2 regions of the Intrasporangium mesophilum genome follow, and region 2 is predicted to be linked to the other one. Evidence: riboswitches for the same ligand, from Rfam matches in the RefSeq annotation. Region 2 holds a riboswitch; the other holds the start of a gene.
The links. A riboswitch is a leader RNA that binds a small molecule or an ion and turns the genes downstream of it on or off. The one in region 2 is predicted to bind cobalamin.
Positions count from the first base shown of each region.

Region 1 (5,542 bases), on a different contig from region 2:
GTGCGGACCGCGCGATCGCCAGTACGCCATCGAGGTCGATGTGCGTTGCCACCCGTGCGGCGAGCACCTCGAGAGCCTGGGCGGACTCGTCGCGCTCCGCCGCGGGGACCAGCCCGAGGTGCCGCGACGGCGCCTCGATCTCCGCGTCGCGCGGGAGCACTCCGAGCACCGGCACGCCCGTCGCTTCGAGCGCCGACCACACCTCGCGCATGTGCCGGCCCGAGGCCGCCTTGTTGAGGATGACTCCGCTGACCCGGGTGGTCGGGTCGAATGTCGCCAGCCCGTGCACGATGGCCGCTGCCGTGCGGGCCATCTGGCTGACGTCGAGGACCACGACGACAGGGCTGCGGGTCAGCCCTGCGACATGGGCCGTCGAGGCGAAGCCGTCTCCGCCGATCCTCCCGTCGAACAGGCCCATGACGCCCTCGATGACGGCGACGTCAGTGTGCCCATGAGCGCTCGCGCCGTGCAGCAGGAGCGGCCCGACGAGGCTCTCGGAGGTGAGGAAGGGGTCGAGGTTGCGTCCCGGACGCCCGGTGGCGAGCGAGTGGTAGCCGGGGTCGATGAAGTCGGGCCCGACCTTGAAGCCGGACACGCCGAGCCCGCGGTCGCGCAGGGCGGCCATGAGTCCGGTTGCGACAGTGGTCTTTCCGTGGCCCGACGCGGGTGCGGAGATGACGACTCTCGGAAGCTTGGTGCTCATCGGTTGGTTCACCATTCGATCCCTCGCTGGCCCTTCTGGCCGGCGTCGAAGGGATGCTTCACCTTGGTCATCTCGGTCACGAGGTCGGCGGCCTCGAGCACACCGTCGGGGCATCGCCGCCCGGTGATGACGACATGCTGGTGACCCGGCCGGTCGGTGAGAGTCTGCACCACGTCGTCGACGTCCACCCACCCCCATGCCATCGGGTACGTGAACTCGTCCAGCACGTAGAGCGTGTGGGTCTCCGCGTGGAGGCGCCGCTTGATCTCGGCCCAGCCCTCGCGGGCGGCGTCGGCGTGGTCGTCCTCGGTGCCGTCCTTGCGCGACCAGGACCAGCCGGATCCCATCTTGTGCCACTCCATCGGGCCGCCGCGGCCGGTGTCGCTGTGCAGGTCGGCGAGGGCTTCGACCGCGCTCTGCTCGCCGATTCGCCACTTCGCGCTCTTGACGAACTGGAACACCCCGACCGACCAGCCCTGGTTCCACCCACGCAGCGCGAGACCGAAGGCCGCGGTCGACTTGCCCTTGCCCTCGCCCGTGTGGACGATCACGAGGGGCCGGTTTCGGCGCTGTCGAGTGGTCAGTCCGTCCTCTGGGACGGCGGTGGGCTGCCCGCGCATCAGGCGACCTTCCTCGTGGCTTTCCTCGTGGCTGTGGCCGTGTCTCGGCGGGCCCTCGCGACGTCGACGATCGCCGACGCAGCCAGCTCGCCAACCGGAACGTACTCGGCCCCGAGCTCTTGTGCGAGCCGGGTCGCCAGGGCGAGACGGAACCGTCCCGACTCGCAGTCGACGACCACTGAGTCGACGCCCTCGTGGCGCAGCTGGACGGCCACCCGAAGGGCCCGTGGCAGCGCGTCAGGACCCGCGGTCGCGCGGCCGTCAGTGACCACGACGAGCAGCGCGCGCCGCCTCGGGTCGCGCAGCCGCTCGACGCGTAGCGTGTCGTATGCCGTGAGCAACCCTTCCGCGAGCGGCGTACGTCCGCCGTGGGCCAGAGTCTCCAGCCGCCTGGCGGCGACGTCGACCGAGCTGGTCGGCGGCAGGACGAGGTCGGCGGAGTCTCCACGGAAGGTCACCAGGCCGACCTTGTCTCGGCGCTGGTAGGCATCGAGCAGCAGCGAGAGCGCCGCCCCTTTGACGGCCTCCATGCGTCGGCGTGCGGCCATCGAGCCGGACGCGTCGACGCAGAGCAGCACGAGGTTCGACTCCCGGCCCTGCAGCACGGATCGCCTCAGGTGCTGCGGCCGGATCACCAGCCGGTCCGCTCGCACCGGTTGGTGGGGAGCGGCTGCGCGGATCGTGGCGGGGAGGTGCACGGCGCCATCGGTGCTCGCCGCGGCGCCGATGCGGCGGCCGACCCGCGTCACGGCGGACGACCGTCGTCCGGGATCACCCGCGCCCAGGCCCTTGATGGTGAGCAGCCTTGCGCCATAAGGCTCTTTGGGTCTGCTGACCCCGGTCGCAGGGGCCGCGCGGTCGGAGCTCTTGAGGTCGCGCGCTGGCCCTCCCTCCGGATCCGGATGAGCGCGGGCACGGGCCTCGTCGGTGGGTGCGCCGGTCGGCGAGTCAGCCCCGTCACGAGCGGGGCGATCGAGAGGCGTGCCGCTCGGCGTGTCGGGGGGCGTGCCGAGGGCCGGGCCCGTTGCGCTGTCCGGTCCGTCGTCTCGACCGGGGTCGGGCTGGGCGTCGGGATCGGGTTCCGGCTCGTCGTCGCCCAGCACTGCGTCCAGGAGGTCCTCGTCGAGGCCGGGGGAGTCGAACGGGTTGCGGCGCCGGCGATGGGGCAGGGCGAGCCGGGCGGCCGCGCGGACATCCTCACGGGTCACGGCCAGGCGGCCGGACCACGCGGCATGGGCGACCGCAGCACGCGCCGTGACGATGTCCGCACGGAGCCCGTCGACCTCGAAGGCCGAGCACACCCGGGCGATCCGGGTCAGCTCCGAGTCCGGGAGGACGACCTCGGCCAGGCTGATGCGCGCCCCGACGATCCGCTCGCGCAGCTCGGACTGAGCAGGGGCGAACCGCAACGCGAACCCGGCCGGGTCGGCGTCGAAGGCCAGGCGCCGGCGCACGACCTCCGCCCGCAGGTCCGGGTCTCGCGGGGCCACGACCTCGACGGTCAGCCCGAAGCGGTCGAGCAGCTGCGGACGGAGCTCACCCTCCTCGGGGTTCATGGTGCCGACGAGCACGATCCTGGCAGCGTGGGACACCGAGACGCCGTCGCGCTCTACGGTGTTGCGGCCCATCGCGGCCGCGTCGAGGAGCAGGTCGACGAGGTGGTCGTGCAGCAGGTTGACCTCGTCGACGTAGAGGATGCCGCGGTTGGCGGCGGCGAGCAGGCCGGGCTGGTAGGCCGTCTCGCCGTGCGTCAGCGCCCGCTCGAGGTCGAGTGACCCGACCACCCGGTCCTCCGTCGCCCCGATGGGCAGCTCCACGAGCCGGGCGGGCCGGGCACTGACCTCGCCGAGCGGGTCGTGCGGCCCGTCGGGGCAGTGGTCAGCGCGCCCCGGGAGGCCGCCGACGGCATACGCCTCGCCCTCGGGCACCGCGGCGGGCGCGCACCCGAACCGGCATCCGGCCACAACGGTCTGAGGGGGCAGCACCGCGGCGAGGCCGCGCACCATCGTCGACTTCGCGGTGCCCTTCTCGCCGCGGACGAGCACCCCGCCGACCTCAGGTGACACCGCAGTGAGCACGAGCGCGAGCGCCAGGTCGTCCGACCCGACGACGGCGGTGAACGGGAAGGACATGGGGTCGGTCGAGCCGTCGTACATCGTCGAGTGCCTCCTGCGGGTGCCTCGCCCGCGTGGTTGACCGGTCCCGCCCGGCGGACGCGACCAGCGGCGGGAGATGCCCTGGCTGGCACGGGCCGACGGGCTGCTGTCGGTCGTGCATCACAGTGGCGGGACCGCTCCGGACTCTCACCGGATTCCTCTCCCCGTCGCCACTGCGCAGTCTGCCAGACCCCTCGACCCGGACACCCCGCTAGGGTCGCGGACGTGATCGAGGTGGTCGGGGTCGGCGCGTCCGGTCTGGGTTCTCTCGGCCCCGACGAGCGTCGGCTCGTGGACGGGGCCGAGGTCGTCGTGGGCGGCGAGCGGCATCTGGCGATGCTCGACGGGACGCCTCGCGTCGAGCGCATCCGGTGGCCGTCCCCGCTTCGTGCGGGGCTCGACGCGCTGCTGCCCCGACTGCTCGGGCGGCGCGCGGTCGTGCTCGCGAGCGGCGACCCGCTGGTGTCCGGTGTGGGGGCGACCCTGCTCGACGCGTGGGGTTCCGATGTTGTCCGCATCCATCCAAACGTCTCCTCCGTCTCGCTGGCGCGCGCCCGAATGGGCTGGGCGGCAGAGGAGTCCGACGCCGTGACCCTCGTGGGCCGCGACGTGGACCGCCTCCGTCGAGACCTGTCGCCGCGTGCGAGGGTCATCGTGCTCACCTCGGGCGAGGACGGTCCCTCCCGCATCGCGCGGCTCCTCGTCGAGGAGGGGTATGCCGCCAGCCGCCTCACGGTCCTCGGCGACCTCGGCGCTGCGGAGGAGTCGCGCACCGAGTGCGTGGCCGCATCGTGGGACGGCCGTCCCGTCCCTCGGCTGCATGTCGTGTGCATCGAGTGCCGCCCCGACCCCGCTTCGTCACCGCGGTCCCTGGCGCCGGGTCTCGACGACACGGCATACGAGAACGACGGGCAGCTGACGAGACGGCTCGTACGCGCCGCAGCCCTCGCACACCTCGCGCCGCAGGCCGGGGACCTCATGTGGGACCTCGGCGCGGGCTCCGGCTCGGTCGGCATCGAGTTCGCCCGCCAGCACCCGCGCATCGTCGTGCACTCGGTGGAGCGCGATCCCGAGCGCGCGGAGCGGATCCGGCGCAATGCGAGGCGACTCGGCGTGCCCGGGCTCGTCGTCCACGAGGGAGCGTCGGTGGACCTGGCGAGCGGACTGCCCGCGCCGGACGCCGTCTTCGTCGGCGGGGGCGCGACTGCGGACCTGATCGACCGCTGCTGGGCAGCCCTGGTCCCCGGCGGACGCCTCGTGGTGCACGCGGTGACGGTCGAGACGGAGCGGGTGCTGCACGACGCGCGCGCGAGGCTCGGCGGTCGAATGTCCCGGGTCGCGATCGAGGACCTGGAGCCTCTGGGCTCGCTCAACGGGTGGCGACCCGCCCGAGCGGTGATCCAGTGGTCCGCGGAAAAGACTGTGCCACAAGCGATTCGACAGGAGCGCGCGTGACGATTCACTTCATCGGAGCAGGCCCCGGCGCGGCCGACCTGCTCACCCTGCGGGCCGTCGGTCTCCTGGAGCGGTCCGAGGTATGTCTCTATGCGGGGACCTACATCGGACCCGAGGTGCTCGCTCACTGCCGCCCAGACGCGATGCTCGTCGACACGCAGCACCTCCACCTCGACGCGATCGTCGAGCACTGCATCCGGGCCCACGAGACGGGGCACGACGTGGCTCGACTCTGCTCCGGAGACCCCTCGATCTACTCCGCGATCGCGGAGCAGACCCGTCGGCTGGACCGGGCTGGTGTGCCATGGGACGTGACCCCGGGCGTGCCCGCCTATGCGGCCGCGGCAGCCCTCATAGGCCGGGAGCTGACCGTCCCGGAGGTCGCCCAGTCGGTGGTTCTCACCAGGGCGCACCGTGACTCGACCCAGATGCCCGCCACCGAGGCGCTCGCCGAGTTCGCCCGCACGAGAGCCACGCTCGTGCTCCACCTCGCCATCCGGCAGACCCGGCGGCTCGCGGGCGAGCTCGTCGGCGACTACGGCGCCGACTGCCCGGTGGTCGTCGTCGCGAACGCCGAGCAGCCTGGCCAGCTCGTCCTGCGCGGCACG
Region 1 covers NZ_BAAGRF010000004.1:265,752-271,293, reverse strand. The annotation lists gene ACYVLP_RS04620 (cobyrinate a,c-diamide synthase) at 1-703, opposite strand, end outside; gene cobO (cob(I)yrinic acid a,c-diamide adenosyltransferase) at 712-1,323, opposite strand; gene ACYVLP_RS04610 (magnesium chelatase subunit D family protein) at 1,323-3,479, opposite strand; cobalamin riboswitch at 3,534-3,663, opposite strand; gene cbiE (precorrin-6y C5,15-methyltransferase (decarboxylating) subunit CbiE) at 3,705-4,934, shown strand; gene ACYVLP_RS04600 (cobalt-precorrin-4/precorrin-4 C(11)-methyltransferase) at 4,931-5,542, shown strand, end outside.
Region 1: linked by a shared signal. The riboswitch ahead of ACYVLP_RS04610 (magnesium chelatase subunit D family protein) and the one ahead of ACYVLP_RS02095 (SCO2322 family protein) in region 2 are both predicted to bind cobalamin.

Region 2 (5,542 bases):
CGGAGACGCTGATCGCGTCACGCGGACCGGCACTGCGGAGTGTCGCGGTCACTTCGGGAGGGCTCGCGCCGAGAGTCTCGCGCAGAGCCGCGGCTCGTCGGCGCGCGTCACGGATGGACAGGGGAGTGGGCGACCAACCGGCAAGGCGCGAGAGTCCCACGACGGGTGGGAAGATGCGGGACCGGCTCATCGCCTCGGCCGGATCGAGCAGAGCCGACACAGTGCCGTCGTCGACGAGGACGACACGGTCGGCGTGATGCACCACCCGCTCGAGCCGGTGCTCGGCGAGGACCACCGTCACTCCGAGATCGTGCACGATGCGATGCAGGGACGCGAGGACCTCTTCGGCCGCTACCGGGTCGAGCGCCGAGGTCGGCTCGTCGAGCACGAGGATCCGCGGGCCGGCGGCGAAGAGCGCCGCGATGGCGACCCGCTGCTGCTGCCCGCCGGAGAGCGCGGCCAGGGGCCGCGAGCGCAGCGGCGTCAGCCCGAACAGGTCGAGCGTCTCCTCGACCCGCCGCCGGATGGTGGTGGAGTCCAGGCCCAACGTCTCCATCCCGTAGGCGACCTCGTCCTCGACGACGTCAGTGACGAACGTGGAGGAGGGGTTCTGCTCGACGAGCCCGACGACCGTGGCCAGGTCGCGCGGCCGGTGCTGCGCCGTGTCCAGACCGTCGACGGTGACCCGCCCACGCAGGGTGCCACCGCTGAAATGCGGGACGAGGCCGTTCACCGTGCGCAGCAGGGTCGACTTGCCGCTGCCGGTGGGGCCCACGACGAGCACCAGCTCGCCTTCCGGGATCTCCAGCGTGACGTCACGAAGGCTGGGACCCGGCGCGCCGGCATACTCCACGGACACCTGTTCGAAGACGATCACGGGGTCACCTCCCGGGGTCTGGGCGTGAGCCAGGCCGGCAGCGCGGCGACCAGGATCGCGACCACGGCAAGCAGCGGAACTGCCGGGAGCTCGGCCTGCTGGCCCGGCACGATGCCCGGCCAGCCTTGGGCGGAGGCGACGACGAGCACAGCCCCCGGGACCGCCCCCGCGAGGACGGTCAGGGTCTCGGTCCACGCCCAGCGGTCGCGGCGGTGTCCGGACCGGTGGTCGCGCGATGCGCCGACGAGCAGGCTCGCCGCGGCCAGGGCAGCGCCGGCGAGCAGCAGGGGCAGGCCGAGCACGCCGCCCGCCGAGGAGTCCAGCAGGCCGTAGAGGCCGGCGAGGACGCCCGCGAGGCCGGCCAGCGCGAGGCCGGTGGCCAGCTTGCGGCTCGAGGACGTCATCGTGACGGCCCGCCCGTAGCCGCGGGACTCCATCGACGCGGCGAGAGCCAGCGAGCGCTCGAACGCCGTCTCGAGCACCGGCACGGCGAGGCGCGCCAGCTCGCGCAGCCCGCGTCCGTCCCTCCCGCGCAGCGTGCGGGCGGCACGGACGTTGCGGGCGTCCGTCACCAGCTGGGGCGCGAACGTGAGCCCGACGACCACCGCCGTGCCTATGTCGTAGAGCGTGGCAGGCAGGTAGCGCAGCAGGCGTCGCGGGCTCGCCAGAGCGTTGGCCGCACCGAGGCACGCGAGGATCGCCGCGAGCCGAAGGGCGTCGTATGCGGCATACAGCAGCGACTCGAGCGTGACCTCACCGCCGATGCGGATGCTCGAGGCCCAGTCGGGCAGCGGCACCTGCGGGATCGTGAACAGTGGTGTGTCGCCGCGGATGCCGTTGCCCAGCACGGCCGTCATGACGACACGGAAGGCGACGACGGTCACCCCGACGACGAGGAACGCCAGGAGCACGTTCGGAGTCGCCGGGTCGCGGCGCTCGCTCACGACGAGCACGCACACCCCGATGACGAGCAGGAGCAGGACCGGGTTCGTGGTGCGGGACGCAGCTGTCGCGAGCCCCAGCCCCCACAGCCACCAGGCTGCGGGGTGCTGGAGTCGGGGACGGAGCTGCATCAGAGGCCGGTCCTCCTTCTCAGGCGTCGCTGCCGGCGCGAGACCGCGCCCGGTAGACCAGGTAGGCGATGAGCGCGAGCAAGGCCAAGCCGACGATGAGGTATGCCGCCGTCGACCCTCCGCTGCTGCTCGACGCCGGCTGGGCGGCCGCGTCGGCGGGAGCGGTCGTCGACGGTGTGGCTGACGTGCTGGCGGCCGGTGCAGCGATGGTGACCGCCGTGTCAGCGGCCTTCGCCTCGGCGCTGACCTCCTTGACCTCGCCGCCGCAGCCCGAGGCCGGATAGCCGGCGACCGAGCAGATGAGTCCCTTCTCGACCCGCAGCTCGCCCGCGGCCTTGAGCACCTCGGTGCTCGTCCCCTTCTCCGGGACCACGGCGCAGACCGCCTTCGGCTCGGGCGGGGTCGCGGCGTTCTCGGAGTCGGCAGGGCGCCCGAAGTCCACGACGACCGCGACCCGCTTGCTGCCGGCCTGCGGCGCCGTCGAGCCACACACCTGCTCGAAGGTCATGACCGCGCGGGGAAAGCGGCTCGAGCTCTCGTCACCGACGGCATACCGCCAGCCGTCGATGGACCCGTCGGCGGGGACGGTCTGGTCGGGACCCTTCTGGGCGAACACCCACGCGCCGTTCTCGAGCTGGTAGAAGCCCCAGAACCGGTAGGCCGCTGCCTGGGCGGGCGCGACGGTGAGCGCGCCCAGGAAGGCTGCGACGAGCAGGGCAAGGACGACCCGGAGCGGGCCGCGACGAACAGGGGACACGGTTACCTCCTCGCGGTCGGACACCGTGTCGGACCTCGACCATCGGGTCGGCCCGGCAGGGTGACTCCGGTCCGCATTCCACGACAGACTGACAAAGGAGCCGGTAAGGGCGCGGGTTTTCCGGCTGGTCGCCTGGCGGGGCAGGGCCTCGTGCGAGCGGCATCACGGTTGCGGGTCAGCGCCGGATTCTCACCGGCTTGCCCCGTCGTCCTTCGGTACTGCGAACCGTGGCACGCCCGTGGGGGGTCCGTCAAACACGCCCCATGCGGCCTCGGTGGACGCGCCAACTAGGGTGACGCCATGAGCGGTGACTGGACCTGGCTGTATCTCGACAACCACGGCAACAGCATGGCCGGGGAGGGCCTGGCCACCAGCGGCTTCCCGACCCAGAGCGATGCCGAGAGCTACCTCGGAGAGTCGTGGCGTGAGCTGCTCGCTGCGGGTGTCGAGGCGGTCACGCTCCGTCAGAACGACGCCGTCGTCTATGGCCCGATGAGCCTGCGAGCGGCCGAATGAGCGCCGTGGACGCCGCGGCCGCTTCGGGGTCGCTCTCCGACGGGCTGGAGCGCTCGCTGCTCCGTCAGGTGGTCGCCGCGCAGAAGGAGTGGCGGTCGCCAGGGGTCAGCGTCGGAGTGGTGCGGGACGGCCGGCTCGTGTGGTCGGCACACGTCGGATCAGCTCGTCTCGGCGAGACGCCGGTCGCTGCCGACGACGACACCCAGTTCATGATCGGTTCGGTCACCAAGACCTTCACGGCGCTGGCCGTGATGTCCTTGCGCGACGAGGGCCGCCTGAGCCTCGACGACCAGCTGGGGACGTTCCTGCCCGGCACCAGGCACGCTCAGGTGCCGCTGCGGCAGATGCTGGCTCATGCCTCGGGACTGCAGCGCGAGCCGGTGGGCAATATCTGGGAGATTCTCGAGGCCCCTGACCGTGCCGCGTTCCTCGACGGCGTCGAGGAGGCCGAGCAGGTCCTTCCTGCGCACCACGCGTTCCACTACTCCAACCTCGCCTACGGACTTCTGGGCCAGGTGATCGAGCAGGTCACCGGGCAGGACTGGGAGGACGTCGTGCGAGCGCGGGTCCTCGAGCCCCTGGGGATGACCCGCACCGGCCTCGAGCCGGCCGACGACCGCGCCCTCGGCTACCAGATCGACCCGTACGCGGGGACCGCCCGCGAAGAGCCGCTGTTCACACTGAACGCCACGGCACCGCTCGGCGGCCTGTGGTCCACCGTGGCCGACCTGGCCAGGTACGCCGCGTACGTCGCCGACCCAGACGACCGGGTCGTGCGGCCGGAGACGGTCGAGGAGATGTGCCGGCCGCTGATCATGACCGATGTCGACGGCTGGAGCGGGGCATACGGCCTCGGCTTCGGCATGGGCCGCCGCGGCGACCGTGTCTATGTCGGGCATGGCGGCGCCATGCCCGGCTACCTCGCCGGCCTGCGAGTGCGCCGCAAGGAGGGACTCGCGGCCGTCGTCTTCGCCAACACGACCTCAGGCGCGCTGCCGCTGACGCTCGCGACCGACCTCGTCGACTCGGTCCTCGAGGCGGAGCCGACCCTGGCCCCGGCGTGGGTTCCCGAGTCGGCCCACCCTGAGCTCGACGAGCTGCTCGGGCTGTGGTGGTCCGAAGGGTCGCCGCTGACCTTCTTCGTGCGCGAGGGCGAGCTCTGGTCGCGCCTCAGCGAGGACGAACCGCTCTCCGAGACGCGGTATGCGGCTGACGGCCCGGATCGCTACCGCGCCGTCGCCGGGCGCGAGCGCGGCGAGGTGCTCGAGGTCGTCCGCGCGTCCGACGGGTCGGTCGAGAAGCTGTACTTCGCGACGTATGCCGTCACGCGGCAGCCGCTCGCTTTCGCCGACCTGCTGTGAGTTGTCTGGGCTCGCTCCGCTCGCCGTGTTCGGCGCGCCTTCACGTCGCGCCTTCCCTCCTCGGCTGGCTCGCTGCGCTCGCTTTGCTCGTCGGTCCAGGCGCGACGCGCGCCGAACCATTACACGGGCTCGCCGGTCAGCGGGGACTCTCGCCGCGGGCGACCTGCGGCTTGGGCATCCGGGTGCGGCGCATCTGGAAGGCGCGCATGATGGCGTACCACGCGTCGCCCTTCTCCGAGTGGCCGAACTTGTCGTCGACGCGCCTGCGGATCCGCCGCCACATGAGCATGGCGTCGCCGATCGCGACGAGGATCAGGCCGTAGACGAGGACGAACACCGCGAGCAGGGCCCAGCTGGTCTTCACGAAGCTGAGCAGCAGCACGATCAGCATGATCGGGAGCATGAACTCGCCGATGTTCCACCGGGCATCGACGCTGTCGCGGATGAAGCGACGGCGGGGCCCCTTGTCTCGAACGGGCAGGTAGCGCTCGTCGCCGGTCATCATGCCGGCACGCTGCTTGGCCATCGCCTCGCGGCGGGCCGTCTTGTCGGTGGAACGAGCGGCCTTGCGGTCGGTCACGATGAGCGGACGCTTGTTGAGCGCCTCCTGGTCGCGCCGCTTGGGCGTCGGCCGACCCTTGGCGCCGGATCGGTCGGTCTGCGTCTCGACCTGGGGTGCGAGCTCGTCGTTGAGGGTCTTTTTGCGTCCGAACACGGGGACACTCTAAGCCGCGCGGGCCCCTGAGCCTGAATCCGCCCGAATCCACGCCCATTCGGTGCCCCAACGGGCACTCGTGGCACGCGCCACGACCGTCACTCCCGCCTCTGCCGCAACGGGACGAAGCGGTAGAGACCGTGCGTGCTCGTCGTCAGCTCGTCCCGGTCGAGCTCCACGAGCGTCATCCGGCTCTGGATCGGCAGGACCATCCGGCCGGGGTCGGCCAGCTGGTCGACCAGC
Region 2 covers NZ_BAAGRF010000003.1:161,773-167,314, forward strand. The annotation lists gene ACYVLP_RS02085 (ABC transporter ATP-binding protein) at 1-877, opposite strand, end outside; gene ACYVLP_RS02090 (energy-coupling factor transporter transmembrane component T) at 874-1,950, opposite strand; gene ACYVLP_RS02095 (SCO2322 family protein) at 1,970-2,707, opposite strand; cobalamin riboswitch at 2,801-2,960, opposite strand; gene ACYVLP_RS02100 (hypothetical protein) at 3,008-3,223, shown strand; gene ACYVLP_RS02105 (serine hydrolase domain-containing protein) at 3,220-4,584, shown strand; gene ACYVLP_RS02110 (DUF3043 domain-containing protein) at 4,721-5,299, opposite strand; gene ACYVLP_RS02115 (protein-L-isoaspartate O-methyltransferase family protein) at 5,398-5,542, opposite strand, start outside.